DNA from 3 places in the Arthrobacter sp. TB 23 genome. Region 3 is predicted to be linked to each of the others. Evidence: predicted binding sites of a transcription regulator. Region 3 holds the regulator's gene; each other region holds the start of a gene.

Region 1 (21,325 bases), on a different contig from region 3:
CCGCGCGCGTCTCTCTGGTGTGGGGGAGGATCCTGTCCCGACTGGGCGACATTTATGGGCCGACAGTGAATCTGGCGTCCCGCCTGACCTCCCTGGCCGAACCGGGGACGGTCCTGATCGATGCATCCACCGCCGCCACCTTGCGCGACAACGAACACTTCGTCCTGATCCCGCAGAAGGCGCGCACCATCAGAGGGTTTGGCGAGGTGCACCCCGTAACGCTCGCCCGCGGCACCGGAACCGGGCTGATCCTCGATTAGCGGACCGCTGGAAGATACTGCTGCAGCGAGGACGTGGCAGTACCACCGGCGCGGGCTCAGAGCGCGGTTCGGCTAGGGTAGCCAAGTAACTTCGTGACACACCTCATTGACGGCAGCTAGATGGTAGGACGGAAATGACAACCGACAAGACACCGGGTCTGGACCTGACGGTGAGCTGTGGGTTCGCGTCGGACGTCGGCCTGCGCCGGGAACACAACGAGGACTCGCTGGTCGCAGCTGACCCTATCTTCGCGGTGGCTGATGGCATGGGCGGGCATGAGGCTGGCGAGGTCGCCAGCAGTATCTGCATCCGCACGCTGATGGATAGCCGGCTGGTGGGAGAGCCGTTCCCCGAGATGGACCCCGAGGAACTACAGGAGCTTCTGGTCACCGCAGACGAAAAGATCAGGTCGGAAACCGGCGGCCGCGCCGGCACCACCCTCAGCGGAACTATCCTCGTCCAGGAGGACGGCGCCCCGTACTGGCTGGTTTTCAACGTTGGCGATTCCCGCACCTACCGCCTCAGCCAGGGCGGACTGGAACAGATCACCATCGACCATTCGGAGGTTCAGGAACTCGTCGACTACGGTCGCATCACCCCCGAGGAAGCACTCACCCATCCGCGACGCCACGTGGTGACCCGCGCTTTGGGCACCGGAAGCGACATCGACGCCGACTTCTGGCTGATCCCGGCCGCCATCGGCGACCGGATCCTGGTGTGCTCCGACGGGCTGATCAACGAGGTGGGGGACGAGCAGATCTTTGACCTCCTCACGTCGCTCCCTCACCCGCAGGATGCTAGCGAAGCCCTCGTCCAGGCAGCGCTCCGGGCCGGCGGCAGAGACAACATTTCAGTAATCGTCGTGGATGTCGCAGGTGCGGGGGACTGAGGCAAGATAGGACTGTGGCCAGAACAACTGACAAATCAGGCATAGAGCTTACCGCGGACCAGACGCCGGTCGATTCCCTGCGTGAGGAATACGACTCCCTGGCGGAGGAGGTGCGCCGGCACCGGTTCGCCTACTACAACGAGAACGCGCCGACAATTTCCGACGCGGAGTTCGATGAGCTGTTCCGGCGGCTGGAAAAAATCGAGGCACTGCATCCGGAGCTGATCGCCAACGATTCGCCCACCCAGGAAGTCGGCGGCGATGCCTCCTCGGCCTTCGCCGCCGTCGACCACCTGCAACGCATGTACAGCCTGGAGGACGTCTTCTCCCTGGCCGAGCTGGACGTCTGGGTGAGCCGGGCTGCCGCGAGCGTCGAATCGGTCAGCCCAGGCAGCGCCATCAAATGGTTGACCGAGCTGAAGATCGACGGACTCGCCGTCAACCTGCTGTACCGGAACGGTGAACTGGTGCGAGCGGCGACCCGTGGCGACGGTGCCACCGGTGAGGACATCACCCACAACGTCCTCACGATCAAATCGATCCCCCGGACCCTCGCCGGGACGGGCCACCCCGCCGAGATGGAGGTGCGCGGCGAGGTGTTTTTCCCGTCGGCTGCGTTCGCCCAACTCAACGAGAGGATGGTCGCCGCAGGCAAGGCACCGTTCGCCAACCCCCGCAACGCGGCGGCGGGATCCCTGCGCCAGAAGGACCCGGCGCTGACGGCCGAGCGGCCCCTGGACATGTACGTGCACGGTATCGGCGTCCGCGAAGGCCTGGCAGCCCAGTCCCAGTCGGAGACCTACCGCCTGCTGAAGGAGTGGGGACTGCCCACCTCGCCCTATTTCAAGGTGCTCGACGACGCCCCGGCGGTGGTCGAGTTCATTGAGCACTACGGCACGCACCGGCACGACCTGTTCCACGAGATCGACGGCATCGTCGTCAAGGTGGACGACTTCGGCCTGCAGCGGGCACTGGGCCACACCTCGCGTGTGCCCCGCTGGTCGGTGGCCTTCAAATACCCACCGGAAGAGGTCAACACCCGGCTGCTGGATATCCGGGTGAACGTGGGCCGCACCGGCCGGGTCACCCCGTTCGGGATGATGGAGCCGGTCAAGGTGGCCGGCTCCACCGTCGAAATGGCCACCCTGCACAACCAGGACGTGGTGAAGGCCAAGGGGATCCTGATCGGCGACATGGTGGTCCTCCGCAAGGCCGGTGATGTCATCCCGGAAATCGTGGGCCCCGTCGTCGCGCTCCGTGATGGTACCGAACGCGAATTCGTGATGCCCACCGAGTGCCCGTCCTGCGGGACCCCCCTGGCGCCGGCGAAGGAGGGCGACGTCGACATCCGTTGCCCCAACGCCCGGTCCTGCCCCTCGCAGCTGAGGGAACGCGTGTTCCACCTGGCCGGACGCGGAGGCTTCGACATTGAGGCCCTGGGCTGGGAAGCGGCAATCGCCCTGACCCAGCCCGCCGAACCGGAGGAGCCGCCGCTGACGTCCGAGGCTCAACTGTTTGACCTCACACCCGAGGCGCTCGCCGATGTGCGGATCCTGCGTGACAAGCGGGTCAAGGGGGAAGTGGTCGGCAAGGAACTGGTGCCCTACTTCTACACCAAGGGCACCGCCAAGAAACCGTCCGAACCCAGCGCCAACACGCGCCGGCTGTTCACCGAACTGGAGAAGGCGAAGCAGCAGCCACTGTGGCGGGTCCTGGTCGCCCTGTCCGTCCGGCATGTCGGGCCTACCGCCTCGCGTGCCCTGGCCACCGCGTTCGGGTCGATGGAACGGATCCGCGCGGCCTCGGAGGAGGAATTGGCGAACGTCGACGGCGTCGGCCCCACCATTGCCGCAGCGCTCACCGAATGGTTTGCCGAAGACTGGCATCGGGAGATCATCGATTCGTGGGCTGCCGCTGGGGTGCGGATGGAGGACGACGTCGACACCTCCATGCCGCGCACCCTGGAGGGCATGACCGTCGTCGTCACCGGCTCGCTGGAACGCTACAGCCGCGACGAGGCGAAGGAAGCGATCATCCAGCGTGGCGGCAAGGCATCCGGTTCAGTCTCGAAAAACACCCACTATGTGGTGGCCGGGGAAAACGCTGGCACCAAACTCGACAAGGCCGAAGCGCTCGGGTTGACCGTGCTGGACGAGGACGGCTTCACCCGGCTACTCCAGGAGGGCCCAGCGTGAACGTATCCCCGACGGAACTGCTGCACCTGGCGAAGCAGGCTGCCTCGGCGGGGGCCGACGTTTTGGCGCGGCGCAGTATCGAGACGCTCGGCGCGCAGAACAAGAGCTCGGACAGCGACTGGGTGACCGCCTTCGATGTGGCAGCCGAACGCGCCGTCCGGGATGTGATTTCCCGGTCACGACCCCACGATGTGATCACCGGCGAAGAGCTGGGAACCACGGTCCCCGATCGCACGACGGGAGCCGGACAGGTGCGATGGTCCATCGACCCGCTGGATGGGACCACCAATTTCATCCGCAACATTGTCTACTACTGCACCTCGGTCGCGGCAGCCGACGCTGACGGCCGCTGGCTGGCCGGGGTGGTGCACGCCCCAGCGCTGGACCGGATCTACTGGGCTGCCCGCGGCTCAGGGGGCCTGGCTGCGGGATCACGGCCGGATCGTCCGCTTGGAAGGGCCAGAGGTGGGCCGTAAGGGCACGCTGCTCGGCACAGGATTCACTTACGACGCCGAAGCCCGGGTCCAGCAAGTGGGGGAGCTGGCCTCACTCATGGAGGGGTTTGGCGATATCCGACGGATCGGGTCGGCGGCCCTTGACCTGTGCATGGTCGCCGACGGCACCCTCGACGGATACGTGGAACGCGGTCTGAACGAACACGACTGGGCCGCCGGTGCCCTGATCGCCGAGGAGGCGGGAGCCACGGTGCTCCGCCCCGAGCTCACCACGGCGCTCGCCGGCGGCCCGGACGAGGCCGAGCGGTTCATGGCGTTCACCGTTGCCGGTTCGCCCGATCTGGTCGGCAGGGTGACGGCGCTCACCGCCGCCCCGGATGGAATTGCCCCGGGATGAGAAGCAGCGACAGCCCGGACCAGGCCTCGTCCTGGCTACGGTGACCCGTGATATCCCGACCTTGCGCCGGGCATTGGTCGATTACGGCCACCTGGTCCGCCGGCCGGACGGCACCGGTTACCGCCGCGCCTGACTGCCGGCGCTCCGACGTCGTCAACTCTCGTGGGGTGCGTCAGGGTTTTCCGGAGCCTCGTCGCGACGCTTCTCGATCAGTTCCTTGGTGCGCACGAGCCGCAGCAGCGTAACAAGCAGGAGTCCACCGAGCATATTGAAGGCCAGGGTGTACCCAAACCAGCCAAGCCATTCCAGGTAAGTGATGGCCGCGCCGGAATGGATCGCGGCGAAAATGAGCAGCGAATCCAGGATGCTGTGGAACAGTTGCAGACCCGCAAGGAGGAATCCGCCGATCACCGTCGCGACGATCTTGGCGACGTCGTTTGAGGTCCCTTGCTGCATTCGGCTCATCAGCGTAATGGTGCTGCCACCGAGCACCGCCAAGGCCACAACCTGCATGGAGAACGGCGCGTCGATGAAGTGGTGGGCGCTCTCGGCGACTGTCCCGGTCCACTCAGGGAACGCCTGCATGACAATCCAGACGAAAGCCCAGCCGCTGACCAGGTTGGCCACCAGGGTGCCGCCCCAGAGTTTGACCAGCTGAAGCAGACTGCCTTCTTTCGCGACGACGGCTGCGACCGGCATCAGGAAGTTTTCGGTGAACAGTTCGCTATGTGCCAGGAAAAGGGCAACGAGGCCCACGCTGAACGCAAGGCCCGCGAGGAGATGATTGTCCGTCTCGTGCAGCACAGCAAGGTAAGCCATGATGCCGAGGCCGATCTCGAAACCGCCAAAAACACCCGTAACAAGGATGTTCCGGAAGGTCCGTTGCAGCCGCTCGGCACCCTCCTCAACAGTGCTATCGAAGGATTCCTTCAGTTCGTCCTCGACCGGGGCATCGGTGTCCCCTAGTTCCCGCCTGCGTGCTTCGCTCATGACGCCTCTCCTCTGTACTGTTCGGGAGGAGGTGCCCTCCCGGATCGGCGCTACTGGATACGCGAAATGGTAGCAACAGCGGAGGCAACCCAGGCACCAGCGGTGATCATCGGCTGGTTGCCGCCCTTCAAGCCTGCTTCATTTCGATCAGTTGAATCAGATTGCCGCAAGTGTCGTCGAAGACGGCCATCAGGGCGGTTCCGATGTCGGTGGGCGGCTGGGTAAACACCACGCCGCGGCCCGTCAATCTGGCGTACTCGGAGGTGAGATCCTCAACCGCGAATTGGGCCAAGGGAATGCCATCCTCCGTCAGCGCGTCACGGTACGGTTTCACCGCGGGGTGGCTGGCCGGCTCCAGGAGAAGCTCTGGGCTGTCCGGGGATTCGGGTGACCGAACGGTGAGCCAAAAGTCATCACCCAACGGGATGTCGTGGCCCTTGGTGAAGCCGAGGACGTCGGTGTAGAACGCCAGTGCCGCCCGCTGGTCGTCGACGAACAGGCTGGTCAGTGCAATTTTCATTGGATCCTCTTTTGAATAGGCCAGCGATCGGCAATTTCGGCAAGTGGTGCGGGATTAAAGTAGTGGAACTTGGAGCGTCCCCGACGCTCGGTCGCAACGAGCCTGGCCGATTCAAGGACACCCAGGTGCTGGGAGATGGCTTGGCGGGTCAGGCTGAGGTTGTGGCGCATGGCGAGTATCGAGCAAATCTCGAACAGGGTTTGACCGTCGCGCGACGACAGCTCATCGAGAATGGTGCGTCTGGTTTCGTCGTCGAGAGCCCGGAACACGTCAACCATAACCATCAGGATAGGCAAGTACAGGCTTGCCTATCAAGACCCCCATTACGATGGGTGAATGGCTGATCTGGGGGCGGTACTTCAGGCAACGGGACTACTCGTGGGGTATTTCAGGGCGCCAGTCTGTGGCGAAGTGTCGGTGACCGTCCACCCTGGTCCCTGAACTGGATTTGCTGCCGCCGGTCCGTGGCAGGGTTGTCATGGTCCAGGTGGCAGCGAAGTCTTCAGTCCAGTAGCGCGGCTGAACGATCTGTCCGGGGTGAGGCAGAATTGAAAGGCAACGTTTCGGCGTCGTCCCCGTTTGTTCCCTGATGAGGATTTGATGAACTCCCACGCTCCAACCGACCTCACGATCCGTCCCGTCACCGAGACGGATTACGACGACGTCCGCCGCATCACGTGTGCTGCCTACCTTGAGGCGGGGTACTTCGAGGCTCCCGATCATCCGTACATGCGGGTGCTGGCCGACGTCGAACACCGCGCCGAGCACGCCGAAATCTGGGTGGCGGAGCGCGGGGGCGTCGTCGTTGCCTCGGTGGCCATCACGTTCGAGGGGCAGCGGTATACCGACATTGCGGTCACCGGCGAGCTGGAGTTCAGGATGCTGGCGGTGGACCCGACGGTTCAGCGCGGCGGGGTGGGCCGGTTGATGGTTGAGGCGATCATTGAGCATGCCCGATCGCTGGACGGAATCACGGCGGTCAGCCTGACCAGCGGCTCCGACATGACCCGCGCCCATGCTCTGTATCATTCGCTGGGTTTCGAGCGTCAACCCGAACGCGACTGGTGGGTGCGCGACGAGGAGATCCTGCTCTGGGTGTTCAGATTGTCCCTCTAGAGCCACCGCGACCGTGCAAGTCCCCCGGCCGTGCAGGTCTCCCGGAAGGTGGGAAGACCTGCACTGGTGGGACAAGCTACGGCCGGATCATGACCTTGCCCTTGCGGCCCGCCACGAAGTTTGCCCGGGAGGCTTCCTGCACCTGATCCAGAGTGTAGGCAGCTTCGATGGGGAAGGAGAGGGTGCCGTCGTTGACCCGGAGCAGCAGTTCGCTGAACAGCTCGCCGCGACGACCGGCTGGTAGCTCGCGCATCACGGTGCTGCCCCAGAAGCCCTTGACCGTCAGGTTCTTGAAGATGATCGAGCCGGAACTCAATGTCATGGTGCCTCCACCCATCGCTCCGAACACCACGAGCGTGCCATTCTCGCCGAGCTGCGACAGCACCTCGTTGCTGGCGTCGCCGCCCACCGAATCCACGCCGGCGACAATCTTGGCGCCCCCCGTGAGTTCAGCGACCCGATCCTCCCAGCCTGCGGTCTCGGTGGAAACGATCCGTTCGATACCCTGAGCTGCGAGTTCGTCGACGCCCGCGTCACGGCGGACGAGGCCGACGACGTTGATGCCGCGGGTAGGAGCGAGCTGGGCGATCAGGCGACCGACGGCGCCGTTTGCGGCGTTCTGGATGATCCAGTCACCCTCGGTGAGGTTCAGCCAGTCGAGTAGTGCGATAGCGGAGAACGGCATTGAGACCAGCTGGGACGCAACTTCATCGGTTGCACCTTCATCGACGGGTACCAGACCCTGTGCCTGGGCGATGAAGAACTCGGCCCAGACGCCGAACGTCCCACCGGTAGCGACGCGCTGTCCCACGGAGAGGTGCTCGACGTCGTCACCCAAAGCGTCAATGACTCCTACTGCCTCAGAGCCCGCCTGGGCGGGAAGCTCGGGTTTGAAGCCGTAGGTACCACGGACGGTCCAGAGATCGTGGTTGTGAATGGGGGACAGGAGGGTGCGTACCCGCACCTGCCCTGGACCGGGTTCTGGGGTGGTGACTTCATCGACCTGGAGGACATCCCAGGGTTCCCCGAAGGTGTGCTGACGAATCGCACGCATAACTAACTCTCTTTCCATGTGGTTACTCGAAAAGTAACCCCCCGGCCGGTTGCAATATTCCCGGGCTGCAGCGACATCAGAGCGTCAAGTTTGTCTGTCACGCGACGGTGTTCAAGCGCCGCCCAGCGGTTCAGGGCGAATGGCGGCAGAGTGTGCGACGGGTCAGTCGCCGTCGTCGATGACTCCTGTGGCAATCGCGCGGAGGGCGGCGAGGTGGGAATCAAAAGCACTCCTACCCTGGGGGGTCAAAGAGAGCCAGCTGATTCGCCGGGCATCCGGGCGCCCGACCGATGATGACTTGGTCATCGACACAAAACCACCGTCGACCAAAACCTTCAGATGTTTGGACAGTGCAGCATCCCCAACAGCGAGTGAGTCACGAATCGCTGAGAAGTCGGCGCTTTTAACATTGCGTAGAAGTCCGCAAATTCGGAACCGTAGTGGGGCATGAATCAGTTCGTTGAAGACGCCGCCGTTTGTTTCGGACAGATCAGCGGGCATGGCGGATCCGGCTCAGGGCGCTTCGCGTGAAGTAGTGGGCTCCGATAGTGCCAGCGCCGAAAGCGGCTACAGTGGGCGCAGCAACCCACCAGTGCAGTTCGAGAGAGACAAGCCCCAAGGAGACGCTGAGCAGCAGCAGGCAGGAAATCAGGGTGGCGGCGTAGATCAGCCAGGCCTCCCAACCGATGCTGCCGAGTTTGACGCCGGTCGCCCGATGATACAGATAGACAACCATGATTCCGACGATGATCAGCAGGGCCGAGTTGCCCGAGCGGTTGTCTCCGGCTGCGGGCGAAGCGACACAGACGGCGGCAATGGCGCCGAACGTAGGGGCAACCCATCGTGGTGTGTTCATGCGCGAGATGAGAGCTGAGCGGTCACTATCGACGTCGGCCAGCAGGGCGGCGGCCGAGTCCGACTGGCCCGGCGACGACGGAGGCAAGTTGTTTTCCATGATGGAAAGTGTAATCACTTTCCACCAAGGAAAGCAACTGCTGGCTTGGCGCGCGGGGTGTCACCCAGGAGGTGTCTGCGCACGCTTTAGTGTCGAATATTTGTTCGAGAGATTTATCCACATAAGCCCGAAAGCTCCTGACCTATCGGCGGGTGTTTGGGACTATTGAGGTATGGACGGACGCGCAGCTCCATCGTTGAGCAGGAGGGGATTTACCTCTCAGGCAACGGCTCCGCGCGGCGCTGCGGGTCGTGGCGAGAAGGCCACTACGGGTTCCCCTGTTGCGGGTGGCTGGGGGTCGAAAACCCCTGGTGCGGGTGTGGGTGTGGGTGCTGGTGTGGGTTCCACGCGAGCATTGGCTGTAGCTTTAGGGGCGCTTCGGCCAGCTGCCAACGCTGCGGGGCTGATCGATCAGCTACGTGACCTGGAGGATTTGAAATCGGCGATCGCTGGGGTGCAGGCCCAGATCTCCGTCGCCGTTGACGTGCTGGAACGCCAAACCCAAGCCAAGGCCGGGACACCCGCTGCGGAGCAGGGGAAGGGTGTCAGCGCGCAGATCGCACTGGCCCGGCGTGAATCCCCAGCCCGCGGCAGCCGTCTCCTTGGGCTCGCGAGGGCGCTGGTGACGGAGATGCCGCATACGTTGGCGGCCCTGCATAACGGGCAGCTGAATGAATGGCGCGCAACGTTGATCGTGAAGGAAACCGCGTGCCTGTCCGCCGCTGACCGGTCCGCCGTCGACGAGGAACTCTGCCCCGACACCGGGACATTTGAGGGGCAGGGCGACAAGGCCATCATCGCCGCGGCCCGGACCGCAAGCTACCGCAGGGACCCGCGCGCCGTGGTCAACCGGGCTGCCCACGCGGCAAATGAACGGTTCGTGAGCATTCGGCCGGCACCGGACACGATGGCTTACCTCAGTGCGTTGTTGCCGGTGAAAAACGCCGTGGCCGCCTACGCCGCGTTGACCAGGCACGCCGATACGGCACGGGCCACCGGGGACACCCGGTCCCGGGGTCAGCTCATGGCCGATGCCCTCGTCGAGCGGGTCACCGGGACACCCGGGGGCGTCTCCCGGGTCGAGCTGCAGGTCATCATGACCGACCGGTCCCTTTTTCAGGGCGATAGCGAACCAGCCCGGATCCCCGGCTACGGCATCGTCCCGTCAGCTTGGGCCCGAGACCTCATCCACCCCGGTGCGATACCTTCGCCTTCACGGAGCGACAACAGATCTGCGACACCGCACGGCTCTGAGGAACACTCTGACCAGGGGCCCCTGACCTTCGAAGTGTGGCTTCGTCGCCTCTACACGGCCCCAACAACCGCAGACCTGGTGGCCATGGACTCCAAAGCACGGCTCTTCACCCCGGCGCAACGCAGGTTCATCAGCGCCCGCGACGCCACCTGCCGCACCCCTTACTGCGACGCGCCGATCCGGCATTACGACCACATCATCCCCTGGCACAAGGATGGACCTACCTCGGTGGCGAACGGGGCAGGGCTTTGTGAAGCCTGCAACCACACCAAGGAACGACCCGGCTGGACGGCAGGACCACATCCAGGATCCCGCCACACCCTCCGCGTCACCACACCCACCGGCCACACCTACCAGGCCACCGCCCCACCCTTGCCCGGAGCCTGAACCGCAGTGTTCCCCGTGCCAGGCCGAATCGGTCGGGGCGTGCACCGCACGTAGACTGGAACCAAACACCAATTCATTGACCATGGGAGATTTATGGCTGAGATCAACCGTGAGGACGTTGCGCATCTGGCGCGGCTTGCCCACATCGACATGAGCGCCGAAGAGCTGGACCGGATGACCGGTGAGCTGGCAGTAATTGTTGACTCGATCAAGCGGGTCAGCGAGGTGGCAGGCGACGACATCCCCACCACCAGCCACCCCATTCCGCTGAGCAACGTGTACCGCGAAGACGTGATCGGTGAGACCCTCACCAACGAGGAAGCCCTCTCCGGCGCACCCGACAACGCTGACGGACGCTTCAAGGTCCCAGCCATCCTGGACGGGGAGTAACCCATGACTGAACTGATTCGGCTCAGCGCCGCGGCGCTCGCCCAGAAACTCGTTGCCAGGGAAATCTCGGCCGTTGAAGCCACCCAGGCTCACCTCGACCGGATTGCCCACGTGGACGGCGGCGACGACGGTGTCCACGCTTTCCTGCACGTCAACACCGACGAGGCGCTCGCCGTCGCCGCCGAAGTGGATCAGGCTCGTGCCAAGTCCGAGGACCTCCACCCGCTGGCCGGCGTTCCGATCGCGGTCAAGGACCTCATCGTCACCAAGGGCCAGCCAACCACCGCCGGCTCGAAGATCCTTGAAGGCTGGCACAGCCCCTACGACGCCACAGTGATCCGCCGACTCCGGGCCGCGGGTATGCCCATCCTCGGCAAGACCAACCTGGACGAGTTCGCCATGGGCTCCTCCACCGAGCACTCGGCGTATGGCCCCACCCGTAACCCGTGGGATCTGGATCGCATCCCCGGCGGATCGGGCGGTGGCTCAGCTGCCGCCGTCGCCGCTTTCGAGGCGCCGCTCGCGCTTGGCACCGATACCGGCGGTTCCATCCGCCAGCCCGGCGCTGTCACCGGCACGGTCGGCGTGAAGCCGACCTACGGCGGAGTTTCCCGGTACGGTGCCATCGCGATGGCGTCGTCGCTGGACCAAATTGGCCCCGTTTCGCGGACCGTGCTGGACTCGGCGCTGCTCCACGAGGTCATTGGCGGCCACGACCCCAACGACTCCACCTCCCTCACCGACCCTCTCGGTGCGCTCGTCGAGGCTGCCCGAATGGGCAACGTTGACGGCATGCGCATCGGCGTCATCAAGGAACTGCAGGGCGAGGGGTACCAGTCCGGTGTGCTGACCCGGTTCCAGGAATCGTTGGAACTGCTCCGTAGTGCGGGCGCCGAGATTGTCGAGGTGTCCTGCCCCAATTTCGAGTACGCGCTGGGCGCCTATTACCTGATCATGCCCTCCGAGGCGTCCTCAAACCTTGCCAAATACGACGGCGTCCGGTTCGGTCTTCGGGTGGTGCCCGACGGCGCACCCACCATCGAACGTGTCATGGGCGCCACGCGTGCCGCAGGCTTCGGTGACGAGGTGAAACGGCGCATCATCCTGGGCACCTATGCGCTAAGCGCCGGCTACTACGACGCCTATTACGGCTCGGCGCAGAAGGTCCGCACGCTGATTCAGCGGGACTTCGATGCGGCCTTCAAGCAGGCCGACGTCCTGATCTCCCCGACTTCGCCGACCACTGCCTTCAAGCTGGGGGAGAAGCTCGACGATCCGCTGGCCATGTACCTGAACGACGTCGCCACTATCCCAGCGAACATGGCAGGCATACCCGGGTTGTCCCTGCCCGGCGGCCTTGCCGACGAGGATGGGCTGCCCGTCGGTATCCAGCTGTTGGCTCCCGCCCGCCAGGACGCCCGGCTGTACCGGGTGGGCGCGGTGCTGGAATCACTGCTCGAAGCCAGCTGGGGCGGTCCGTTGCTGGATCGCGCTCCGGAGCTGAGGCCTGACGCTTTGCGGTCCGGCGGCACAGCCGACCGCGTGGAGACTAGCACTGCAGGAGGAACCAACTGATGGCTATGGCAACTGAAGACATTCTGACCTTCGAGGAAGCCCTCGAGAAGTATGATCCGGTGCTGGGCTTCGAGGTCCATGTGGAGTTGAACACCCAGACCAAAATGTTCTCCTCGGCACCCAACGCGTTTGGTGACACCCCCAACACCAACGTCACCCCGGTGGACCTTGGTCTGCCGGGTGTGCTGCCGGTAGTGAACCGGGTGGCGGTGGAGTCTTCCATCAAGATCGGGCTGGCGCTGGGCTGCAAGATCGCCGAGAAGTGCTACTTCGCCCGGAAGAACTATTTCTACCCGGACACACCGAAGAACTTCCAGACCTCCCAGTTCGAGGACCCGATCGCCTATGACGGATCCATTGACATTGAGCTGGCTGACGGCACCGTGTTCACCGTCGAGATTGAGCGCGCCCATATGGAAGAGGACGCCGGAAAGCTGACCCACATGGGTGGCTCCACCGGTCGGATCCAGGGCGCCGAGTTCTCCCTTGTGGACTACAACCGCGCCGGAGTTCCCCTCGTGGAAATTGTCACCAAGCCGATTGTCGGTGCCGGTGCCCGCGCTCCCGAGCTGGCGAAGGCGTACGTCGCTGCGATCCGCGAGATCGTCAAAAACCTTGGCGTGTCTGACGCCAAAATGGAACGCGGCAACGTCCGCTGTGACGCGAACGTCTCCCTCAAGCCCAAGGGGCAGGAGAAGTTCGGCACCCGCACCGAGACGAAGAACGTGAACTCGCTGCGCGCCGTCGAGCACGCCGTCCGGTATGAGATCCAGCGCCACGCAGCGGTGCTCGATTCCGGGATCGCCATCATCCAGGAAACCCGCCACTGGCACGAGGACACCCGCTCGACGACGTCGGGCCGTCCCAAGTCCGACGCCGACGACTACCGCTATTTCCCCGAACCCGATCTGGTGCCTATCGTCACCACCGAGGAGTGGATCGAGCGGCTCCGCTCCGAACTGCCCGAGCCACCGGCCGAACGCCGCAAACGGCTGCAGCAGGATTGGGGCTACTCCGACGCCGAGTTCCGTGACGTCGTCAACGCCGGTGTGATGTCCTCCATCGAGGACACCATCGCTGCCGGAGTCAAACCCGCCGTCGCCCGTAAATGGTGGATGGGCGAGATTTCCCGCCGGGCGAAGGTGGCCGACGTCGAGCCGTCCGAGCTGGGTGTCACCCCCGAGCTGATCGTCGAACTGAACTCGCTGATCGAGTCCGGCAAGATCAACGACAAGCTTTCCCGGGAGGTGCTCGACGGCGTCCTCGCTGGCGAAGGCACACCCACCGAGGTGGTCGAGGCCCGCGGGCTGGCGGTCGTGTCCGACGACGGTCCGCTGCTCGAGGCGATCGATGCAGCACTGGCAGCCCAGCCCGATGTCGCCGACAAGATCCGCGGCGGCAAGGTGCAGGCTGTCGGCGCGATCGTGGGCGGCGTCATGAAAGCCACCCGCGGCCAGGCCGACGCCGGTCGGGTGCGGGAACTGATCCTGCAGCGCCTCGGCGTCGAGGGCTAACCCGCCGCTCCCAATTGAGGTGGGCAATCTGGACAAAAAGGGGGCAACATTACCTCTGCGAACGTCCAGGTTGCTCACCGTTTCTCCTGAAAGGATCCTCGTGGCGAACAGGCTGGCCGACGGTGAGCGCTGAGAAGCCGGTCTGGACCCACCTGTCCCGTGTCCAGACCGAGGGCGATAACCACATCATGGAAGACGCCTGCGGCTACCGGCGCAACGCCGCGTGGATGATTGACGGCGCCACGTCCCTACTGGCAGAGATCGACCTGCCCGGGGCATCCAACCCGTCCTGGTACGCGCAGGTCCTCAACCTCGCGCTGGCTGAACACGCCGGCCCCGCGGATCCCCGCGAGGTTCTGTCCGCGGCACTGAAAACCGTTGATGCGCTCGGGCAGCGGCTGGTCGGCGCTCGGTCCCACTTTTTCCCCAGCGCTGCGGTCTCCCTGGTGACCGCCGCCGACGACGGCGTCCAGGTGCTCAGCCTCGCCGACTGCCACGTCGTGGCCCGCCGGTACGACGGAAGTTGGCTGCACGCTGGAGTTCCGATCAGCGAACCCACCGGAACACGCGCCGACCACCTGCAGGCCCGGCGGGACCGTAATACCGAGCACGGCGTCTGGGTGGCCCGGCGGGAACCCGAAGCAGCCGAGCGAGCCAGACTGGTGACAGTGGGGAAAGCGCACACCGTGGCGCTCGCTTCGGATGGTGCCTGGCGGGCAGTCGATCTGGGTCTGGTGGCGGGCCCCGAGGCTTTCCTCGATGCGGTCAGCACCCCCGGTGGTGCACAGGAGCTCATGTTGACCCTGCGCATTACCCAGCAGGAGATCGGCGAAACAGCGGACGACGCATCGGTGATGTGCGTGGCGCTGCAGGACTAGCCAGCCGCAACCCGGCTTTGCCGGAACCCGGCTGATACGCTGACGATGGTGCCACAGCACCGTCCAGGATGAACTGCACGCGCCGGGGCGTACCACGCTTACCTACCGCGTGCGGGTGGAAGGAACCCCTCAGTGAAGGCGCTTTACAAGTCCGGTCCGCACCCCGGTTTCGAACTGGTCGACCGGCCCGAGCCGACGCCGGGTCTCGGCGAAGTCAAGATCCGCGTGATGACCACCGGGATCTGTGGCACCGATCTTCACATCGAGTCCTGGGACCAATGGGCCGCCAGCACCATCAACGCACCCCTGATTCCGGGGCACGAGTTCTACGGTGAAGTGGTTGAACTCGGCAACGGCGTGCGAGACGTCAAGGTGGGCGACCGGGTCTCCGGTGAAGGCCATATCGTCTGCGGAACGTGCCGCAACTGCCGCGCCGGTCGCCGTCAAATGTGTATCAGGACCGCCAGCGTCGGCGTACAGCGCGACGGCGCCTTCGCCGAGTTTGTGGTGATACCTGAACCGAACGTCTGGGTGCACCCCGCAGGCATCACCCCCGAGTTGGGCGCCATCTTCGACCCCTTCGGCAACGCAGTCCACACTGCCCTGAGTTTCCCCCTCGTCGGCGAGGACGTGCTGATAACGGGGGCCGGACCAATCGGACTGATGGCTGCCGCCGTCGCCCGCCACGCTGGCGCTCGCTACATTGCCGTCACCGACGTCTTCCAGCCCCGGCTCGATCTGGCACTCACCGTCGGTGCTGACCTGGCCGTGAACGTCAGCACCACCCGGATCGTTGACGCGCAGCGCAAGCTCGGGATGAGGGAAGGGTTCGACGTCGGCATGGAGATGTCCGGCCACCCCACGGCCCTGCCGGAGATGATCGACAACATGAACCATGGCGGCCGGATCGCCATGCTCGGGCTGCCGTCAGCCGATATCACCATCGACTGGGCCAAGATGGTCACGCACATGCTCACCCTGAAGGGCATCTACGGCCGCGAGATGTTCGAAACCTGGTACGCCATGAGCGCCATGCTGCAGTCCAACCCAATTCTGCAGCAGGCGATCTCGAGCGTGGTTACCGATACCCTGCCCGCGTCGCAGTGGCAGCAGGGCTTTAATACAGCACGCAACGGGGCCAGCGGCAAAGTGGTCCTGGACTGGACCGGATTCTAAGGAGCATCATGTACACGAGCATTCAGGATCAGCTGACCGAGGAGCTGGACGGTATCCGCAGCGCGGGTCTGTTCAAGAATGAGCGGCGGATTTCCTCCCCGCAGTCCAACCATATTGAAGCGGCAACGCTCGACGGCGCCCCCCAGCGGGTACTGAACTTCTGCGCCAATAACTACCTGGGATTGGCCGATCACCCGGACATCATCGCCGCCGCGAAACAGGCGCTCGATGACCGCGGCTTCGGTATGGCCTCCGTCCGGTTCATCTGCGGCACCCAGGATCTCCACCTGGAACTCGAGGCCCGGGTGTCACAATTCCTTGGCACCGAAGACACCATCCTGTTCTCCTCGTGCTTCGACGCCAACGGTGGTGTCTTCGAGTCCCTGTTGACCGCCGAAGACGCGGTGATTTCTGATGCGCTGAACCATGCGTCGATCATCGACGGCATCCGACTGTCCAAGGCCCAGCGGTACCGCTACGCCAACCGTGACATGACCGATCTGGAAGCGAAGCTCAAGGAGGCCGCAGGAGCCCGCCGGACCCTGATCGTCACCGACGGTGTGTTCTCGATGGACGGTTACCTCGCTCCGTTGGAGGCCATCTGCGACCTCGCCGAGCAGTACGGTGCGATGGTCATGGTGGATGATTCACATGCGGTCGGCTTTATGGGCAAAACCGGTGCCGGCACGCCGGAGCACGCCGGAGTCTCCAACCGGGTGGACATCTACACCGGTACCTTCGGGAAGGCACTGGGCGGGGCATCCGGCGGCTACGTCGCAGCGCACGCCGAGATCGTCGCGCTCCTTCGCCAGCGTGCCCGGCCGTACCTGTTCTCGAACTCCCTGGCACCGTCAATCGTCGCCGCCACCCTCACCGCCCTCGACCTGGTCCAGAACAGCGCCGACCTGCGGGCGCAACTCGAGGAAAACTCGGCACTGTTCCGGCGCCGGATGACCGAGGAAGGCTTCGAACTGCTCGACGGCGAGCACGCGATCATCCCGGTGATGTTCGGCGACGCCGCGCTGGCGGCCAAGGCCGCCGACGCCATGCTGGTTCGCGGCGTGTTTGTTACGGCGTTCAGTTTTCCTGTGGTGCCTCGCGGTGCCGCCCGGATCCGGGTGCAGCTGTCCGCCGCCCACAGCGCCGAGGACATCGAGGCGTGTGTGCAGGCGTTCATCGGGGCGCGCGACGACGTCGCGGCCGCCACCTAGCCAGCGAACTGCCCAGCCCCGGCACCAGCCAGCCCGGCCGGCGTCGTGAACCCGGTTCGGTGACACGCCCCCGGCGTCCGTATTGCTCACCGAACTGCTGTCCTCCCGGAATCGACCCGGACCGCCGGGTAGGCTGCAGGCATGGCACTCAACGCTGATGTTCTGATTGTCGGTGGCGGCATCGCCGGGTTGTCCCTGGCCTCGCGGCTCGCCGGGCACTGCACGGTGGTCCTCGTGGAGGCCGAACAGGAGCTCGCCTACCACGCCTCCTCCAGATCGGCCCGGCAACTCATCCCCAGCTACGGACCTCCCGTGGTGCAGCAGCTCACCAATCGCACCCTCGACCTGCTGCGCACCACCGAAAAAGACCACAACCTCCAACTCCTTGCGCCGCGCAGCTTCATGCTGATCGGATCCGAGCAGGACGTCGCTGAACGCTCCAGCGGCGCCATGACCGCGATCAGCCACCAGGAAGCGCTGTCCCTGTGCCGGCAGCTCCGGCCGGAAACGTTCGCCGCCGCGGGCATTGACACCACCTCGGTGGGGCTCGATTCCGCTGCCCTGATCGACCACCACCGGCAGGTAGCGTTCGGCGCCGGTGTCACGGTCCTTACCGGGGCCAAGATCCACTCGGCCCAACAGTTGAAAAACGGGTGGAATGTCGGGGCCGGCGCGCACGCTATTCATTCAGCGGTCCTCGTGAACGCTGCGGGGGCGTGGGCCGATGAGGTTGCGGTGATCTCCGGAGTGGAAATCCAGGGGCTCCGGCCCTACCGCCGGACCGCCGCCGTCGTGCGCATGACCGGCGAGCTGGCACCGGGAACACCGATGGTCGCGGCCGCCGACGACAGCTTCTATTTCCGGCGCGAAGGGGCAGGTGCACTGATTTCGCCCTGCGAATCGGTGCCGAGCGTTCCCGAGGACGCCCAACCGGTCGCCGCCGACCTGACGGCGTTACTGCACCGGTTGAATGAGGCGACCACCCTGGGAATCACCTCAATCGACCGCGCCTGGACCGGGCTGCGAACCTCGACCAAAGCCGGGTTGCCGGTGGTCGGGTTTGATCCCGAAGCCGCCGGGTTTTTCTGGCTGGCTGGCCAGGGCGGCTACGGTTTCCAGACGTCGTCGGGGATTGCTGAACTGGCGGCCGCACTGATCCTGGGCGAGGAGAGCAACGTCCCGCTGCTGGCTGACACGCTGCGCCCGACCCGCTAAACCCGACCCCAAAGGGCCGGCCCAAAAATACAATCGAATAAATTAACACATACGTTTTGAATAACCAAGAGTTTTGGTTGTCGAGTTTCTACTGCGGGTCCATAATCGTTCCATTCTGACGTGCTGGATATCCGCTGAGGAGCTCGGCAATGCCTTCACTACTGGATACACTCACACCCCTGCTCGGTGATGGCACGGAGCTCGGGGATTTCGGGGAAGCCCTCGACGAGTTCACCGTCGACGATCAGCAAACCCCCTCGAACCCCGGCGGTGTGACCGTCACCGGCTCGGTGTCCTTCGCCGCCGGGCTGAAACTCGGCGTCGACGTCGTCAGCAAACGACTGGTCTGGACCCCCGCCGCGACCGCAGGTGGAGAGGACGCCTTCGGTGAAAACTCGTGGATTGACGTCCGCAACACCACCCTCACCTTCGAACTGCAGGTCCCGGGACTGGGCGGGGAGGACTTCACCCTCGACCTGAGCCTGAGCAATATTGTGTTGAAAGCCCCGTTCCTGCGCGGAGCCAAGCATCCCAGCCCGGGGGAGCTGGTCCCGGATCCGCAGAATCCTGACGTCACGTTCACCCTGCCGGACGTCGACTTCCAGATCTTCGGCGACGACGGCGGCACCGACGCCAGGTTCCTGGGTCTCGGCGACACCGGCACCGACGATCCCGCCATTGCCTCCTTCGTCACCATGCAGCCTCCGTTCGCGTTCATCGGGTCCACCGACGTGGTCGGCTTCGGATTCCGCTCCGGCATGCTCGATCTCTCCGGTGACGCCACCCCACCCGACGTCCTCGACCTGCTCAACCTCGGCGCCGAATGGCAGGGCCTTTATCTCCCCGAAATCCGGCTCTTCGTGGCTCCGAACGGCGCCCGCGACCTCTGCGTCGACGCCGGTGCCAAAAACCTCCTCATCGGCTTCGGCGCGACCTCCGGGGTGTCCGGCGACTTCGACCTGACCGTCGCCTACCAGGGCGCAGGAGCCCTCAAACTCGGGGCGCGCTTCTACGATGCGGCCGGGCGCTGCTACTCGCCGGTCGGCACCGGCGGCACCCGCACCGTCACCCTGCCCCCTCTCACCCGGATGGTTGCCGACGTTGAAGGCGGGCTGGCCCCCTACACCTTCACCATCACCGTCGACGGCGTCGCACAGCCGGTCGGCAGGGTCACCGACATCGATCTCTCCACCGACGCGAGCCGAAACATCGTCATCACCGTCAGGGACACCAGCGGCACTCCACAGACCGCCACCCTCACCCTGACGACGTCGGCCCTCGCCGCGGTCCCGGACGGTGGTACCAACGCCCAGCTTCGCACCGTCAGCACCACCACGGGTACCGTCCCGGCCGCCTCGCCGCGCCTGCGCGTCGACTCTGAAACCGTCGCGGGCACGACGACGACGGTTGTCCTCACTCTCGACGTCGACACGGCAACAGCGGCCACCACCGAATGGCGGGTCGACGGCGGTGCGCCAACGACAGGGGCTACGCTGTCCGCCAACGTCGGCCCGGGCCAACGCTTCTCGGTACAGGCCAGGCTTCCCGGGACCACCACCGTGGGGGCTGCCACCGCCTATTACCGCTTTGACACACCGGACCCGGGAGCCGAATCCGCGGCGCCAAGCCGGTCAGCCCCGGCACCCAATGCGGGTGCCGCCACCCCCTGGACGCAGGGCACCGACTCCGACGACACGCTCCGCCCGCTCCTCGCGGCGCTCCCCGCCGGGCACCCCATCTCCATCAGCGGGTACGCCAGTTTCGAGGGCACCGACACACCCACGGTCCGCCAATACAACGAACGGCTTGCCCGGCGCCGCGCCGATGCCCTCCAACTTCGCATCGAACGGCTCTGCCAGGAGCCCGCACTCACCGGCAGGAACCCGGTGATCACCGCTGCCGCCGACATGTCGGGGTGGACGGGGCAGGGGCCAGCCCTCGACGTCCGGCGGACCTTCTGGAAAGCGGAAGCGACCTGGCCGCCAGTGAGCACCGGGGACACGCTGGTCACGGCGGAACTGTGGCGGGAGGAAGCCACCGGCCCCGGCACCGATCTGACCACCCCCGACGCCGACCCCGGCACCCGCACCAACCCGCCGTCCTGGTTCCGGAAACTGGGCACAGTCGTCAGAATCGTCAGGAACACTTTCGTCTCCTGCGAAGTGTTCGGGGAGTTCGATATCCAGACCGCCGCCGAGAACCGGCTAGCCGGGCAGATGACCCCGGGGAGCGAGCTCAGCGCGGCCCGGGCCATCGGCCGAAACCCCGCCGACGGCATCATCAGAATCCGGTTCCTGATCGAAATCGACGAGGCTGTTGGCTCCGTGAGGATGACCGCCCAGTATGGGGCCCACCCCCAGGACACCGACGGACTCTACCTGTGGGGGATCCGGCCGGGAGAGGCGCTGCAGGCACCGGAGTTCGGGCTGGACTTCTTCGGCGCCACAGTGGTCCTGATGCCGCTGCTCTCCGAGACGGCAGGGGCGGTCGCCAACGAGGGGGCCATCGTCCAGATGGGGGTCACCGCCGCGATGCTCGCCATCCCGGCGGGCATTGCTTCCTCGGAGATTGTTAAGACCGAAAGGGTGGTGTGGCACGGCGGCGAGATCCTGCTCAACGCTGTCCCCGGCGCCAATGAACTGGTGGTGCTCTTCGACGTCGAGGCGGCCATCTCGATGGACATCGCTGGTCTCGTCGAGATCACCCGTGAGGCCCCGCTCTCGGTACGCTACAAGGCGGTGGGCATCAGGCTCGGGGACGGCGCTGCCGGTCAGCCGTTCCAGTTCCGGCCGGTGTTTGACGCAGCGAAGGGCTATTCCATCGAGGTGGCAGGTCCCGGCGGGCTGAAGATTGCCGAACCGCTCGGCGAGCTCCTGCAGGTACTCGGCGCAC
Region 2 (4,018 bases), on a different contig from region 3:
GCCAATGGCACCCGATCCGGCGCCAGCAGGTTGCCGGCCACGAAGCTTTCGCCCGCTCCCGGACTTCCGCTCACCAGCGTTCCAGCCGCCTGATGTCCGGTGAGCGGTTGTCCCGTCAGAGCCGGCCCCGGATTTCCGCCTGGAATTCAATCCACTGCGGGAACCGTTGTTCTGTCCGAAAGGCATGGCTGGCTAGCGGTTCTCTCCGCTGACCGCTTTCAGTTTCGGCTCAGCCTTCGCCTTGGGCTCGACCGCCGCCTCTTCAGCAGCCAATCCAACACCGAGTTTCTCGCGGATGCGCCGTTCCAGTTCGTCGGTCAGGTCGGGGTTGTCGAGCAGGAACTTCCGTGCGTTTTCCTTACCCTGGCCCAGCTGGTCGCCGTCGTAGGTGAACCAGGCACCCGATTTCTTCACGAGACCGTTCTCGACTCCAACATCGATCAGCCCGCCCTCACGGGAAATTCCATAGCCGTACAGGATGTCGAATTCGGCTTGTTTGAAGGGGGGTGCCATCTTGTTCTTGACTACCTTGGCGCGGGTCCGGTTTCCTACCGGGACAGCGCCCTCCTTGAGGGTTTCAATCCGGCGTACATCGATGCGGATGGAGGCGTAGAACTTCAGCGCCTTGCCGCCCGTAGTGGTCTCGGGGCTACCGAAGAACACGCCGATCTTCTCGCGCAACTGGTTGATGAAAATAGCTGTGGTTTTGCTTTGGGCGAGACGGCCGGTGATCTTCCGGAGCGCCTGGCTCATCAGCCGTGCCTGCAGGCCCACATGGCTATCTCCCATGTCACCCTCGATTTCCGCGCGGGGCACCAGCGCAGCCACCGAGTCAATGACGATCACATCGATCGATCCTGACCCGATCAGCATGTCCATGATTTCCAGCGCCTGCTCACCGGTGTCCGGCTGGGAGACCAGGAGCGCGTCGGTGTCGACGCCGAGCCGCTTCGCGTATTCGGGGTCGAGTGCGTGTTCAGCATCAATGAATGCCGCGATGCCACCGTTGCGCTGCGCGTTGGCGACCGCGTGCAGTGCCAGCGTGGTCTTACCCGAGGACTCTGGTCCGTAGATTTCGACGACCCTGCCGCGGGGCAGCCCGCCTATGCCCAGTGCAGCGTCAAGTGCGATGGAGCTGGTCGAAATCGTTTCGATGGGGGCGCGCACCTCATCACCCAGGCGCATCACCGAGCCTTTGCCATACTGCTTGTCGATCTGCGCAAGTGCTGCTTCGAGAGCTTTCTCGCGGTCTGCTGGTGCGGCCATTCTTCACCTCGGTTGGTTATGGCCGTTGCGGCCGTTTTCGTGTTCAATTCGACCGTAGCCCGGGGCACTGACAAATTGAGAAGCTTCACGGCGTATGTGGATAACCACGACAGCCGTCTGTTAGAAATGATAGTCCTATCCGAACAAGTATTCGAATAACTTGGGCGGCGTGTCAGGTGCCGCATCCCGACTATTTGGGAGTGATGTCCTTGCCTAACCGGCGTTCCGACGGGACATCCTGGAGGTCACACACCGCGACCCAGATATCGCGCGGGCTGATTCCGGCACCCAGGGCCTCTTCGGGCGTGCGGCCGCCGAGTTCGGCGAGGACGATCGTTCGGGCCAGGGTACGGGAGTACCCCGCGCCGAACTCGTCATCCATAAGCCGCCAAAAGGCACTGGTGCGCATGATGTAATCCTCTCACTGTCTCTGAGTTCGCTGACTTGCTGGCCCGCTTTCGGGGCCGGTTGATGAGCGATTGTGTGCGTAACCATAGAATGAAGCACATGACAGCCGAGCACCGTGAAGCCGATCCCGCCGTAGACACTGCCATCCAGGCATTGGAACAACAACTGAGCATGCTGTGGCGGAGGGCACGATCGAACTCCTACAAGGTGGCCCGGCGCGTCCACCCGGACATGGAACCGGCCGCCTACGGCCTGCTGGTGATCCTTCAGCGGGAGGGCGCCATGCGGCTGACCGACATTGCGGCGAGTATCGGCGTCGGCAAACCATCGGTCAGCCGGCAGATAGCGATGCTCGAACAACTCGGCCTGGTCCAGAAGGAAGCCGACCCGCTCGATGGCCGGGCCCAGTCGATTACCCTGACCCCCGCCGGCTCGAAGCAGCTGGTCGCCGCCCAGACCGCCCGTAAGGAAGCGTTCCACAACCTGATGGACGACTGGGATGTCAAGGACCTCACCACCCTGGGGACCCTGATTGCCCAACTCAATGAGACGTACACCAAAGACAACTGGTGATTGACAACAAACTGTTGATAACACGCTGTTGACAACAAACTGAAGCCCGCCGGAGTGTTCCGGCGGGCTTCAGTCAAATCGCTGTGGACGCTGAGTTAGCGGTTCGTTGCGGCCAGTCCGCGGCTGAAATCCTCGGATAGGTCGGCCGGGATGTCGTCGACAAACGCCCGGGCGAATTCCTGGGGCACCGTGTCAGGGACTGATACGCCCTCTGCCTCGGCGAGACGATCGCTGACTTCGCGGAGCATGAGGGACAACGGAACATCGAGCGCGGTGCAGATCGAGGACAGGAGCTCAGACGATGCTTCCTTCTGGCCCCGCTCTACCTCGCTGAGGTAACCAAGGGAGACTCGAGCACTATGCGAAACCTCGCGTAGTGTGCGGCCCTGCCGCTGGCGGACGTCCCGCAGGACATCGCCGATCTCATGGCGTAGCACTACCATTTTGCGCTCCTTCGGCTTGCGCTGTGCATCTTCCGCCAACCCCACATCCCGCCAACGGACTACTCCGTTAATGGATACGGGTTGCTTTACCATCTGAATCGCCATGCTCCCTCGTTGCAATTGATCCGGTGTCTCCTTAGGAAGGTGTACCGGCTTGGTAGTTTCAAGCCTAAGCTGTCAACCTGTTCAATGGCTGACAGTAATGATAACTGTTCAGTCCTGGGATTTGTTCCCTGCAGCCTGGTCGCGTAACACGGCGCCCAGCAGATTCAGTGCGGCGGCACAGGCGTGCCTCCGGACCGACTCCCGGTCGCCGTCGAACAGGTATTCGTTCACCGTCGTCCCGGCCGCTGATGCTACGGCCACGAAGACGGTGCCCACCGCCTTACCGGCGTGTGGCTCGGGTCCCGCAGCTCCGGTGGTGGAAACGCCCAGATCGGCGTCGAAGACGCGCCGTGCGCCTTCCGCCATCTGGCGTGCGACGACGGCGTCCACCGCCCCGGTCGCGGCGATCCCTGCGGAGTCGACGCCGAGAATGTCCACCTTGATCTGGTTCTGGTAGGTCACCGCCCCACCCTGCAACACCGCGGATGCGCCCGGCACCGAGCCCAGCGCGGCGCTGACCATCCCGGCGGTCAGCGACTCGGCAGTGGCGATGGTGAGGTGACAGGCTGTTGCCTGGCGGATCACCTCTGCGGCAGGCCCAGCGGGAACTAACGGTTCCATCGGTGCCGCGCTTACGACGTCGGGCTGCCGGGGTGCCCGGTTGAACGCGCATCCCGCCGGAGCCGGATCGCCTGGATAATGTAGTCGATCCCGGTGACGACGGTGACGGCGACGGCTGCCAGCATCACCGTGATGGCCAGCCAGGAATACCAGTCACCTAACACCCCGGCCAGTGGCAGCAGGTACAGGAAGATGGCGAAGGTCTGGATGACCGTTTTGAGTTTCCCGCCGCGCGAGGCTGGCATCACTCCGTAGCGGATGACGGCGAACCGCAGCACGGTGATGCCCAGTTCGCGGACCAGGATCACGATGGTGACCCACCACCAGAGTTCTCCAATGACAGAGAGCAGGATCAGTGCGGCACCTATGAGCAGTTTGTCGGCGATAGGGTCGGCGATCTTCCCAAAGTCGGTGATTAGCCCGCGGCTCCGGGCCAGGTCGCCGTCGAGTTTATCGGTGTAGATCGCGACGGCGAACACCGCCACCGCCAGCCAGCGGAAAAGCCCGCCCGAGCCATCGGCGGCCGAGTCGTCCAGGAGCAGAAACCAGATGAAGAACGGGACGAGAAGGATCCGCACCACCGTAAGGACGTTGGCAATGTT
Region 3 (6,190 bases):
TTGTCGCCCTCCGGTGCTCCCCCGCCGTGGCCGTGGTCGGCGTGCGAGTGAGGGTCGTCGGGCGCGGTTTCCCCAGCGAGCTGGGCTACCACGGGTACGAAAAGTCTCACCCCGGCGAGGGCGGCGAGCACTCCCGTTTCGTCGCTGGTCCCGGCCAGCAGCCGGTCGATTGCCTCGGTGTAGGCGGGCGGTGCGGCCCCGTCGTCGTCGTCGAAGTTGTGCAGCGGGTTACCCTCGCCGCTCAGGTCACGGCCTTCCCAGGCCTGCCCCGCGGAATCGGCGGTGTTGGCCGCCAGGGCAGCGGCGATATGTGCGGGGAGCTGCCGCTCGCTCACATCCGGGATGCCGGGTGCCCGGCGATGTCGAGCGCCTGGGGCAGCGTGAAAGCGCCGGCGTACAGCGCCTTGCCCACGATTGCGCCTTCCAGTCCGTGTGGCACCAGCTGGCGCAGCGCCGCGAGGTCCTCAAGACTTGAGATTCCACCCGATGCGACCACGGGCTGCGAGGTCCGCTCAAGCACCTGCTGGAGTAGTTCGAGGTTGGGGCCGCGGAGCGTGCCGTCCTTGGTGACGTCTGTGACCACGTACCGGGAGCAGCCCGCGTCTTCGAGGCGCTGCAGGACTTCCCACAGGTCGCCGCCTTCTTCGGTCCAGCCGCGGGCTGCCAGGGTGGTGCCCCGGACGTCCAGGCCGACGGCGATCTTGTCGCCGTAGCGGGCGATGGCCGCAGCGGTCCACTCCGGGTTTTCCAGGGCTGCGGTGCCGAGGTTCACCCGGTGCGCGCCGAGTTCCAGGGCTGCGTCGAGGGAAGCGTCATCGCGGATTCCCCCGGACAGCTCCACCTTGATGTCGAGTTCGTTAATCACGCGTCCGAGCAGTTCGCGGTTTGAGCCCCGGCCGAAGGCTGCGTCAAGGTCCACCAGGTGCACCCATTCGGCGCCGTCCTGCTGCCAGGCGAGGGCCGCCTCGAGGGCGTCACCGTAACCTGTTTCGCTGCCGGCCTCGCCCTGGACCAGGCGGACAGCCTGCCCGTCGACGACGTCGACGGCAGGAAGCAGTTCGAGAATGGGGGATTCAGTAAAGGGGCTCATCGGGTGTTGTGACTCTTTCGTAGCTGTCGGAGGTCTGGAATCAGATGTCGGTCAGGGTCAGGAGGTAGGCAGCGAGGAGCGCCATTCCCGCCAGGACCCAGAAGCTGATGATCAGGGCCTTGGGTAGTTCCTGCCGCCGGAAGGAGATAGCCCCACCGATCAACAGGCCCGCGAGCCCCATCAACACTATGCTCCACATGACTACCGCAGCCCGGCTGTCCAGTTGGAGAGCAGACGGGCCCCGGCGTCACCGGACTTTTCGGGGTGGAACTGGGTGGCGCTGAGGGGACCGTTTTCCACGGCGGCAATGAACTGACCGCCGTGGTCCGCCCAGGTCACCATTGGGGGCTTCATGGCTGGCTGGGTGACCTCGAACTTCCACTGCTGCACGCCGTAGGAGTGCACAAAGTAGAACCGCTCGTCCTCGATGCCTTCGAACAGTTGTGACCCCTCGGCTGCCTTCACCGTGTTCCAGCCCATGTGCGGGACGACGTCAGCCTGCAACCGTTCAACGGTGCCTGGCCACTCGCCCATTCCCGCGGTCCGGACGCCGTGCTCGACGCCCTCCTCGAAGAGGATTTGCAGGCCGACGCAGATGCCAAGCACTGGCCTGCCGCCCGCCACCCGCCGGCCGATCATGCGCAGTGCATCGACATCCTTCAGACCCTTCATCACGGTCGCGAAGGCTCCGACGCCGGGCACCACCAACCCGTCGGCGTTCAGGACGTCGTCGGGTTTGGCGCTCAACGTCACTTCAGCGCCGACGTGTTCCAGGGCACGGACCGCTGAACGGATGTTCCCCGAACCGTAGTCCAGAACCGTTACGCGTGGCGCACTCATAGTGCCCCCTTGGTGGACGGGATGCCCTCCACGCGTGGGTCCGGTTCCACTGCAGCGCGCAGCGCCCGAGCGAACGCCTTGAACTGGGCTTCGACAATGTGGTGTGGATCCCGTCCACCCAACACCGTCATGTGCAGACAGATCTGGGCATGCAGGGTGATCGCCTCGAAGACGTGCCGGGTCAGCGAGCCGGTGAAGTGCCCTCCGATCAGGTGGTATTCCTGGCCTGCAGGCTCACCCGTGTGCACCAGGTATGGCCGGCCGGAGATGTCGACGACGGCGTTGGCCAACGCCTCATCCAGGGGCACCGTCGCTTCGCCGAACCTGCGGATCCCGGCCTTCGTCCCCAGGGCCTCCCGGAGCACCTCGCCGATGGTGATGGCGACATCCTCGACGGTGTGGTGGACATCGATGTGCGTGTCACCGGTGGCTCGGACCGTGAGGTCGATCAGTGAGTGCTTGGCCAGCGCAGTCAGCATGTGGTCGTAGAACGGCACCGAGGTGCTGATCTCCGCGCGTCCGGTGCCGTCAAGATCGAGCTCGACAAACACCGACGACTCGCTGGTGGTCCGTTCCCGGCTCGCAGTGCGTCCGACAGTGGTTTCCACGCTCATGGCTATCCTTCGATTGGTACGTAGCGGATGGGTGACGGTAGGGACAGCACCGGGCGCCGCTTGGAAAGGGTCTATCACCAGTCTAGGAGACGGTCCCCTCCAGCAGGGCACCGAGGGTGTCGAGGAACGCTGTGGTTTCCGTCTCGGTGCCTGCGGTGACCCGGAGGTGACCGGGAATACCGACGTCGCGAATCAGCACTCCCCCGTCGAGCAGGCCCTGCCAGATGCGGTGCGGGTCGTCCAGTCCGCCGAAGAGAACGAAGTTGGCGTCCGAGGGCACCGGGGTCAACCCGAGGTGTTGGAGACTGGTCACTATCCGATCGCGTTGCACCTTGATGTTTTCCACGTTGGCAAGCAATCGGTCAGAGTGGGTCAGGGCCGCGTTCGCTGCCGCCTGGGTGATGGCCGAAAGGTGGTACGGCAACCGGACCAGGCGCAGCGCGTCAGCAACCTCGGGGGCCGCCGCCAGGTAACCGAGCCTCGTCCCGGCCATCGCGAAAGCCTTGCTCATGGTGCGTGACACCACAAGACGTTCCCGGCCCGCCAGCAGGCTGAGGGCGCTGACGGTGCCTGCGTGGGCGAACTCGGCATAGGCCTCATCGACGATCACGATTGCCTGCGCGTCGCTGCCCGCCTCATAAACCGCTTCCACCACATCCAGGCCCAGCGCTGAGCCGGTCGGGTTGTTCGGCGAGCACAGGAAGACGAGGTTCGCGCCGGATTCGCGCACTTCGCGGGCCGCGTCGGCGGCGCTGAGCTCGAACCTGTCGTTACCCTGCCCTGCGATATAGCGGGTGCCGGTGCTGCTGGCCAGCAACGGATACATGGAGTAGGTCGGGGGGAAGCCGATGGCTGATCGACCCGGGCCACCGAAGGCCTGCAGCAGGTGCTGCAGTACCTCGTTGGATCCGTTGGCGGCCCACAGGTTTTCGGGCGTCAGTCCGTGGCCGAGGTAGCGTGCGAGATTGGTCCGGAGTTCGGTGAACTCACGGTCGGGGTAACGGTTCAGCCCCCCGACCTCCCGGCTCACCGCATCAACGATTGCCTGCCGGACATCGTCCGGCACTCCATGGGTATTCTCATTGACGTTTAGGAGGATGGGGACATCCAACTGGGGTGCCCCGTAGGGGTGCTTGCCCCGCAGATCCTCACGCAGGGGCAACCGGCTCAACCGCTCAAACTGTTCGCTCACCTGTCAAGGTTAAGCGTGGAGTGCTGCAGGTGCAGAATCGACGGGCCTTCACCCTTCATCAGGATCTTCACCGCGTTCGCAGAAGCTCCACACCCGGTGGCCGATACTGGCCGACCGGGTTGGAGGGTTCTGGGGGTGCAGCACTGGCTGTCGAGGAGTTACCGGTTGGTGGGGACATCCAGTTGCTGCCCTGCCTGCAGCACTGAGGTGCCCAGGCTGTTCAGTTCAACGATCTCGGAGACGACGATGCGCGGATCGCGGTCCGGAGCGAACTCGGTTGCCAGCTGCCAGATGGTTTCGCCGGCTGCGACGCTGACACTGACGGTCTCGGTCACCTCTCCGCCTTCAGCTGATGCCTTGGCAGGCGAGTTGAAAAATCCTGACAACATCAGAACGGCCGACGCGAGTAGCACGATCGGCAATCCGACCAACAGGAGCCGGCCCCTGCGGGTAAGCCGCAGCTTGGTGGCGCCGCTCTTGGTCGCGTCGCTTTCGGTGGTGGGGAAATTCTGGTGTGTGGTGATGACAGACATGGATACACCTCTCTGTACTCTCGAATCAGTCCATTCGGTCCTGGGGTATGAGCCCGGGACCAACCCTGAAGGTTGAAGGCGGTGTTCGAGCTAAAACCGGCGATTCCTGTTTTGTTCGAACTTATCTTCGAATTACTGCTTGTTTATTTTTAGCACTGATTGACGAACTTTGTCGAGACACGATCGAACAAATGTTTGAAAACGTGTCCTGACTCCCTTACCGTTAGGGCAAGGATGAAGGTTCGGGATCCAGCAGAAACCAGCACATCATCCGCCACTGACAAAATAAGCTCGGCCCCTGGAATCCAGGGATCTGCCGGGGTACATGGATTCTTATCGAAGGGACAGCGACCGTGAAAGAGTCCGACGCACCACTGGATGAACCGGCCTCCGACCTTGCCCCGGCTGACCCCGCCCCGGCCGTCCTGCCAGCCCGTGGCCGCCCGCGTGGGCGCCAGGTGCCCAAGGGCATGACGCCCCGCCAGAAGAAGATCCTTGAGACCATTCAGCGGGCCATCGGCACCAACGGGTATCCGCCCTCCATGCGCGAGATCGGAGACACGGTGGGGCTCGCCAGTCTCTCGAGCGTCACCCATCAGTTGTCGCAGCTCGAGCGGATGGGCTATCTCAGGCGCGATCCGAAGCGCCCCCGCGCCATGGAGATCCTGCTTCCGCTGACCCTCGACCATGATCAGCACAGCGGCGAAGAAGGATCGGGGCAGGGCACGACACCGGACGTCGGCGGCGCGATCGACGCAGCCATGGTTCCGATGGTGGGGCGGATCGCTGCCGGCGGCCCGGTGCTGGCCGACCAGGTAGTGGAAGATGTCATGCCGCTACCCCGCCAGTTGGTGGGCCACGGCGATCTCTTCATGTTGCGGGTCTATGGCGATTCGATGATCGACGCCGCCATTTGCGACGGTGACTGGGTAGTGGTCCGGCGCCAGCAGGAAGCACAGAACGGTGACATCGTGGCCGCGCTCCTCGACGACGAGGCGACTGTGAAGACTTTCCGTCAGCGCGACGGTCACACCTGGCTGCTCCCCCAGAACACCCAGTACGAGCCGATCCTGGGAGACCTCGCCACGATTATGGGCAAGGTCGTCTCGGTCATGCGCGCCCTCTAACCCCCGGGCGTGGGTTTTCCTGCCAGCCGCTCCAGGACGCCGACCGCCGTCGTGCGATCGGTGGTGGACCAAAAAGGCGGCAGCGCGGCACGCAGGAATGATCCGTAGCGTGCGTTGGCGAGCCTGGAATCGAGGATCGCCACCACCCCCTTGTCTTCGGCTGCGCGGATGAGGCGTCCGGCGCCCTGAGCGAGGCGGACGGCCGCGTGGGTTGCCGAAACACTCATGAAACCGTTTCCACCGGCTTTCGCTACGGCTCTCGTCCGAGCTGTCATGAGTGGGTCGTCAGGGCGCGGGAAGGGAATGCGGTCGATGGTCACCAGCCGGCACGACCGGCCTGGCACATCGACGCCCTGCCAGAGTGACATGGTGCCGAAGAGGCACGTGTCCGGCTCATCCGAGAATTGTTTGACCAGCGCCGACATTGACGATTCGCCCTGGCACAGGATTTCGAAGTCGACCCGAGGGCGCAGTGCTTCGGCCGCGTCTTCGGCCGCGCGGCGGGAGGAAAAAAGTCCCAGCGCCCCACCCCGCGATGCTTTCAGCAAGACCTCCAGTTCGTCGAGCTGCTCAGGCGAGGTGCCCCGCTCCGGCTTTGGAAGGTCCTTCGCGACATACAGGACGCCCTGCTTCGGGTAGTCGAAGGGGCTGCCGACGTCGACGCCGGTCCATGACGGCGCCGAGGCGCCCGCGAGACCGAGCGAACCGGCGACTGGACCGAATTCGGCCCCGATGGCGAGCGTTGCCGAGGTCAGGACCACTGTGTGATCGGCGAACAGGCCTTCCCGCAGCTT

Evidence for each region. Region 3 encodes LexA, which represses DNA repair genes until DNA is damaged. Its sites were predicted from a motif close to TCGAACANNTGTTCGA; they were not measured.
Region 1: the regulator LexA is predicted to act here: its motif matches at 8,925-8,940, upstream of B384_RS0113195 (DUF222 domain-containing protein).
Region 2: the regulator LexA is predicted to act here: its motif matches at 1,406-1,421, upstream of recA (recombinase RecA).

What each region holds. Positions count from the first base shown of each region.
Region 1 covers NZ_ALPM01000091.1:13,175-34,499, reverse strand. Annotated here, with positions in the region: gene B384_RS0113250 (adenylate/guanylate cyclase domain-containing protein) at 1-260, shown strand, start outside; gene B384_RS18890 (protein phosphatase 2C domain-containing protein) at 395-1,150, shown strand; gene ligA (NAD-dependent DNA ligase LigA) at 1,165-3,345, shown strand; partial or broken gene B384_RS18885 (inositol monophosphatase family protein) at 3,342-4,197, shown strand; gene B384_RS21510 (DUF2087 domain-containing protein) at 4,178-4,330, shown strand; gene B384_RS0113230 (formate/nitrite transporter family protein) at 4,351-5,187, opposite strand; gene B384_RS0113225 (VOC family protein) at 5,315-5,707, opposite strand; gene B384_RS0113220 (ArsR/SmtB family transcription factor) at 5,704-5,985, opposite strand; gene B384_RS0113215 (GNAT family N-acetyltransferase) at 6,308-6,823, shown strand; gene B384_RS0113210 (zinc-binding dehydrogenase) at 6,900-7,877, opposite strand; gene B384_RS0113205 (transcriptional regulator) at 8,040-8,378, opposite strand; gene B384_RS0113200 (hypothetical protein) at 8,368-8,832, opposite strand; gene B384_RS0113195 (DUF222 domain-containing protein) at 9,170-10,474, shown strand; gene gatC (Asp-tRNA(Asn)/Glu-tRNA(Gln) amidotransferase subunit GatC) at 10,568-10,864, shown strand; gene gatA (Asp-tRNA(Asn)/Glu-tRNA(Gln) amidotransferase subunit GatA) at 10,868-12,439, shown strand; gene gatB (Asp-tRNA(Asn)/Glu-tRNA(Gln) amidotransferase subunit GatB) at 12,445-13,953, shown strand; gene B384_RS0113175 (hypothetical protein) at 14,076-14,831, shown strand; gene tdh (L-threonine 3-dehydrogenase) at 14,964-16,007, shown strand; gene B384_RS0113165 (glycine C-acetyltransferase) at 16,016-17,218, shown strand; gene B384_RS0113160 (NAD(P)/FAD-dependent oxidoreductase) at 17,360-18,433, shown strand; gene B384_RS0113155 (DUF6603 domain-containing protein) at 18,583-21,325, shown strand, end outside.
Region 2 covers NZ_ALPM01000087.1:1,570-5,587, forward strand. Annotated here, with positions in the region: gene B384_RS18850 (RecX family transcriptional regulator) at 1-186, opposite strand, end outside; gene recA (recombinase RecA) at 193-1,266, opposite strand; gene B384_RS0112505 (DUF3046 domain-containing protein) at 1,457-1,675, opposite strand; gene B384_RS0112510 (MarR family winged helix-turn-helix transcriptional regulator) at 1,774-2,247, shown strand; gene B384_RS0112515 (helix-turn-helix domain-containing protein) at 2,343-2,783, opposite strand; gene B384_RS0112520 (CinA family protein) at 2,904-3,416, opposite strand; gene pgsA (CDP-diacylglycerol--glycerol-3-phosphate 3-phosphatidyltransferase) at 3,428-4,018, opposite strand, start outside.
Region 3 covers NZ_ALPM01000085.1:10,740-16,929, forward strand. Annotated here, with positions in the region: gene B384_RS18840 (SseB family protein) at 1-335, opposite strand, end outside; gene priA (bifunctional 1-(5-phosphoribosyl)-5-((5-phosphoribosylamino)methylideneamino)imidazole-4-carboxamide isomerase/phosphoribosylanthranilate isomerase PriA) at 332-1,090, opposite strand; gene B384_RS20835 (hypothetical protein) at 1,131-1,277, opposite strand; gene hisH (imidazole glycerol phosphate synthase subunit HisH) at 1,292-1,930, opposite strand; gene hisB (imidazoleglycerol-phosphate dehydratase HisB) at 1,927-2,544, opposite strand; gene B384_RS0112435 (histidinol-phosphate transaminase) at 2,627-3,736, opposite strand; gene B384_RS0112440 (LysM peptidoglycan-binding domain-containing protein) at 3,895-4,269, opposite strand; gene lexA (transcriptional repressor LexA) at 4,740-5,396, shown strand; partial or broken gene B384_RS0112450 (ATP-dependent DNA helicase) at 5,393-6,190, opposite strand, start outside.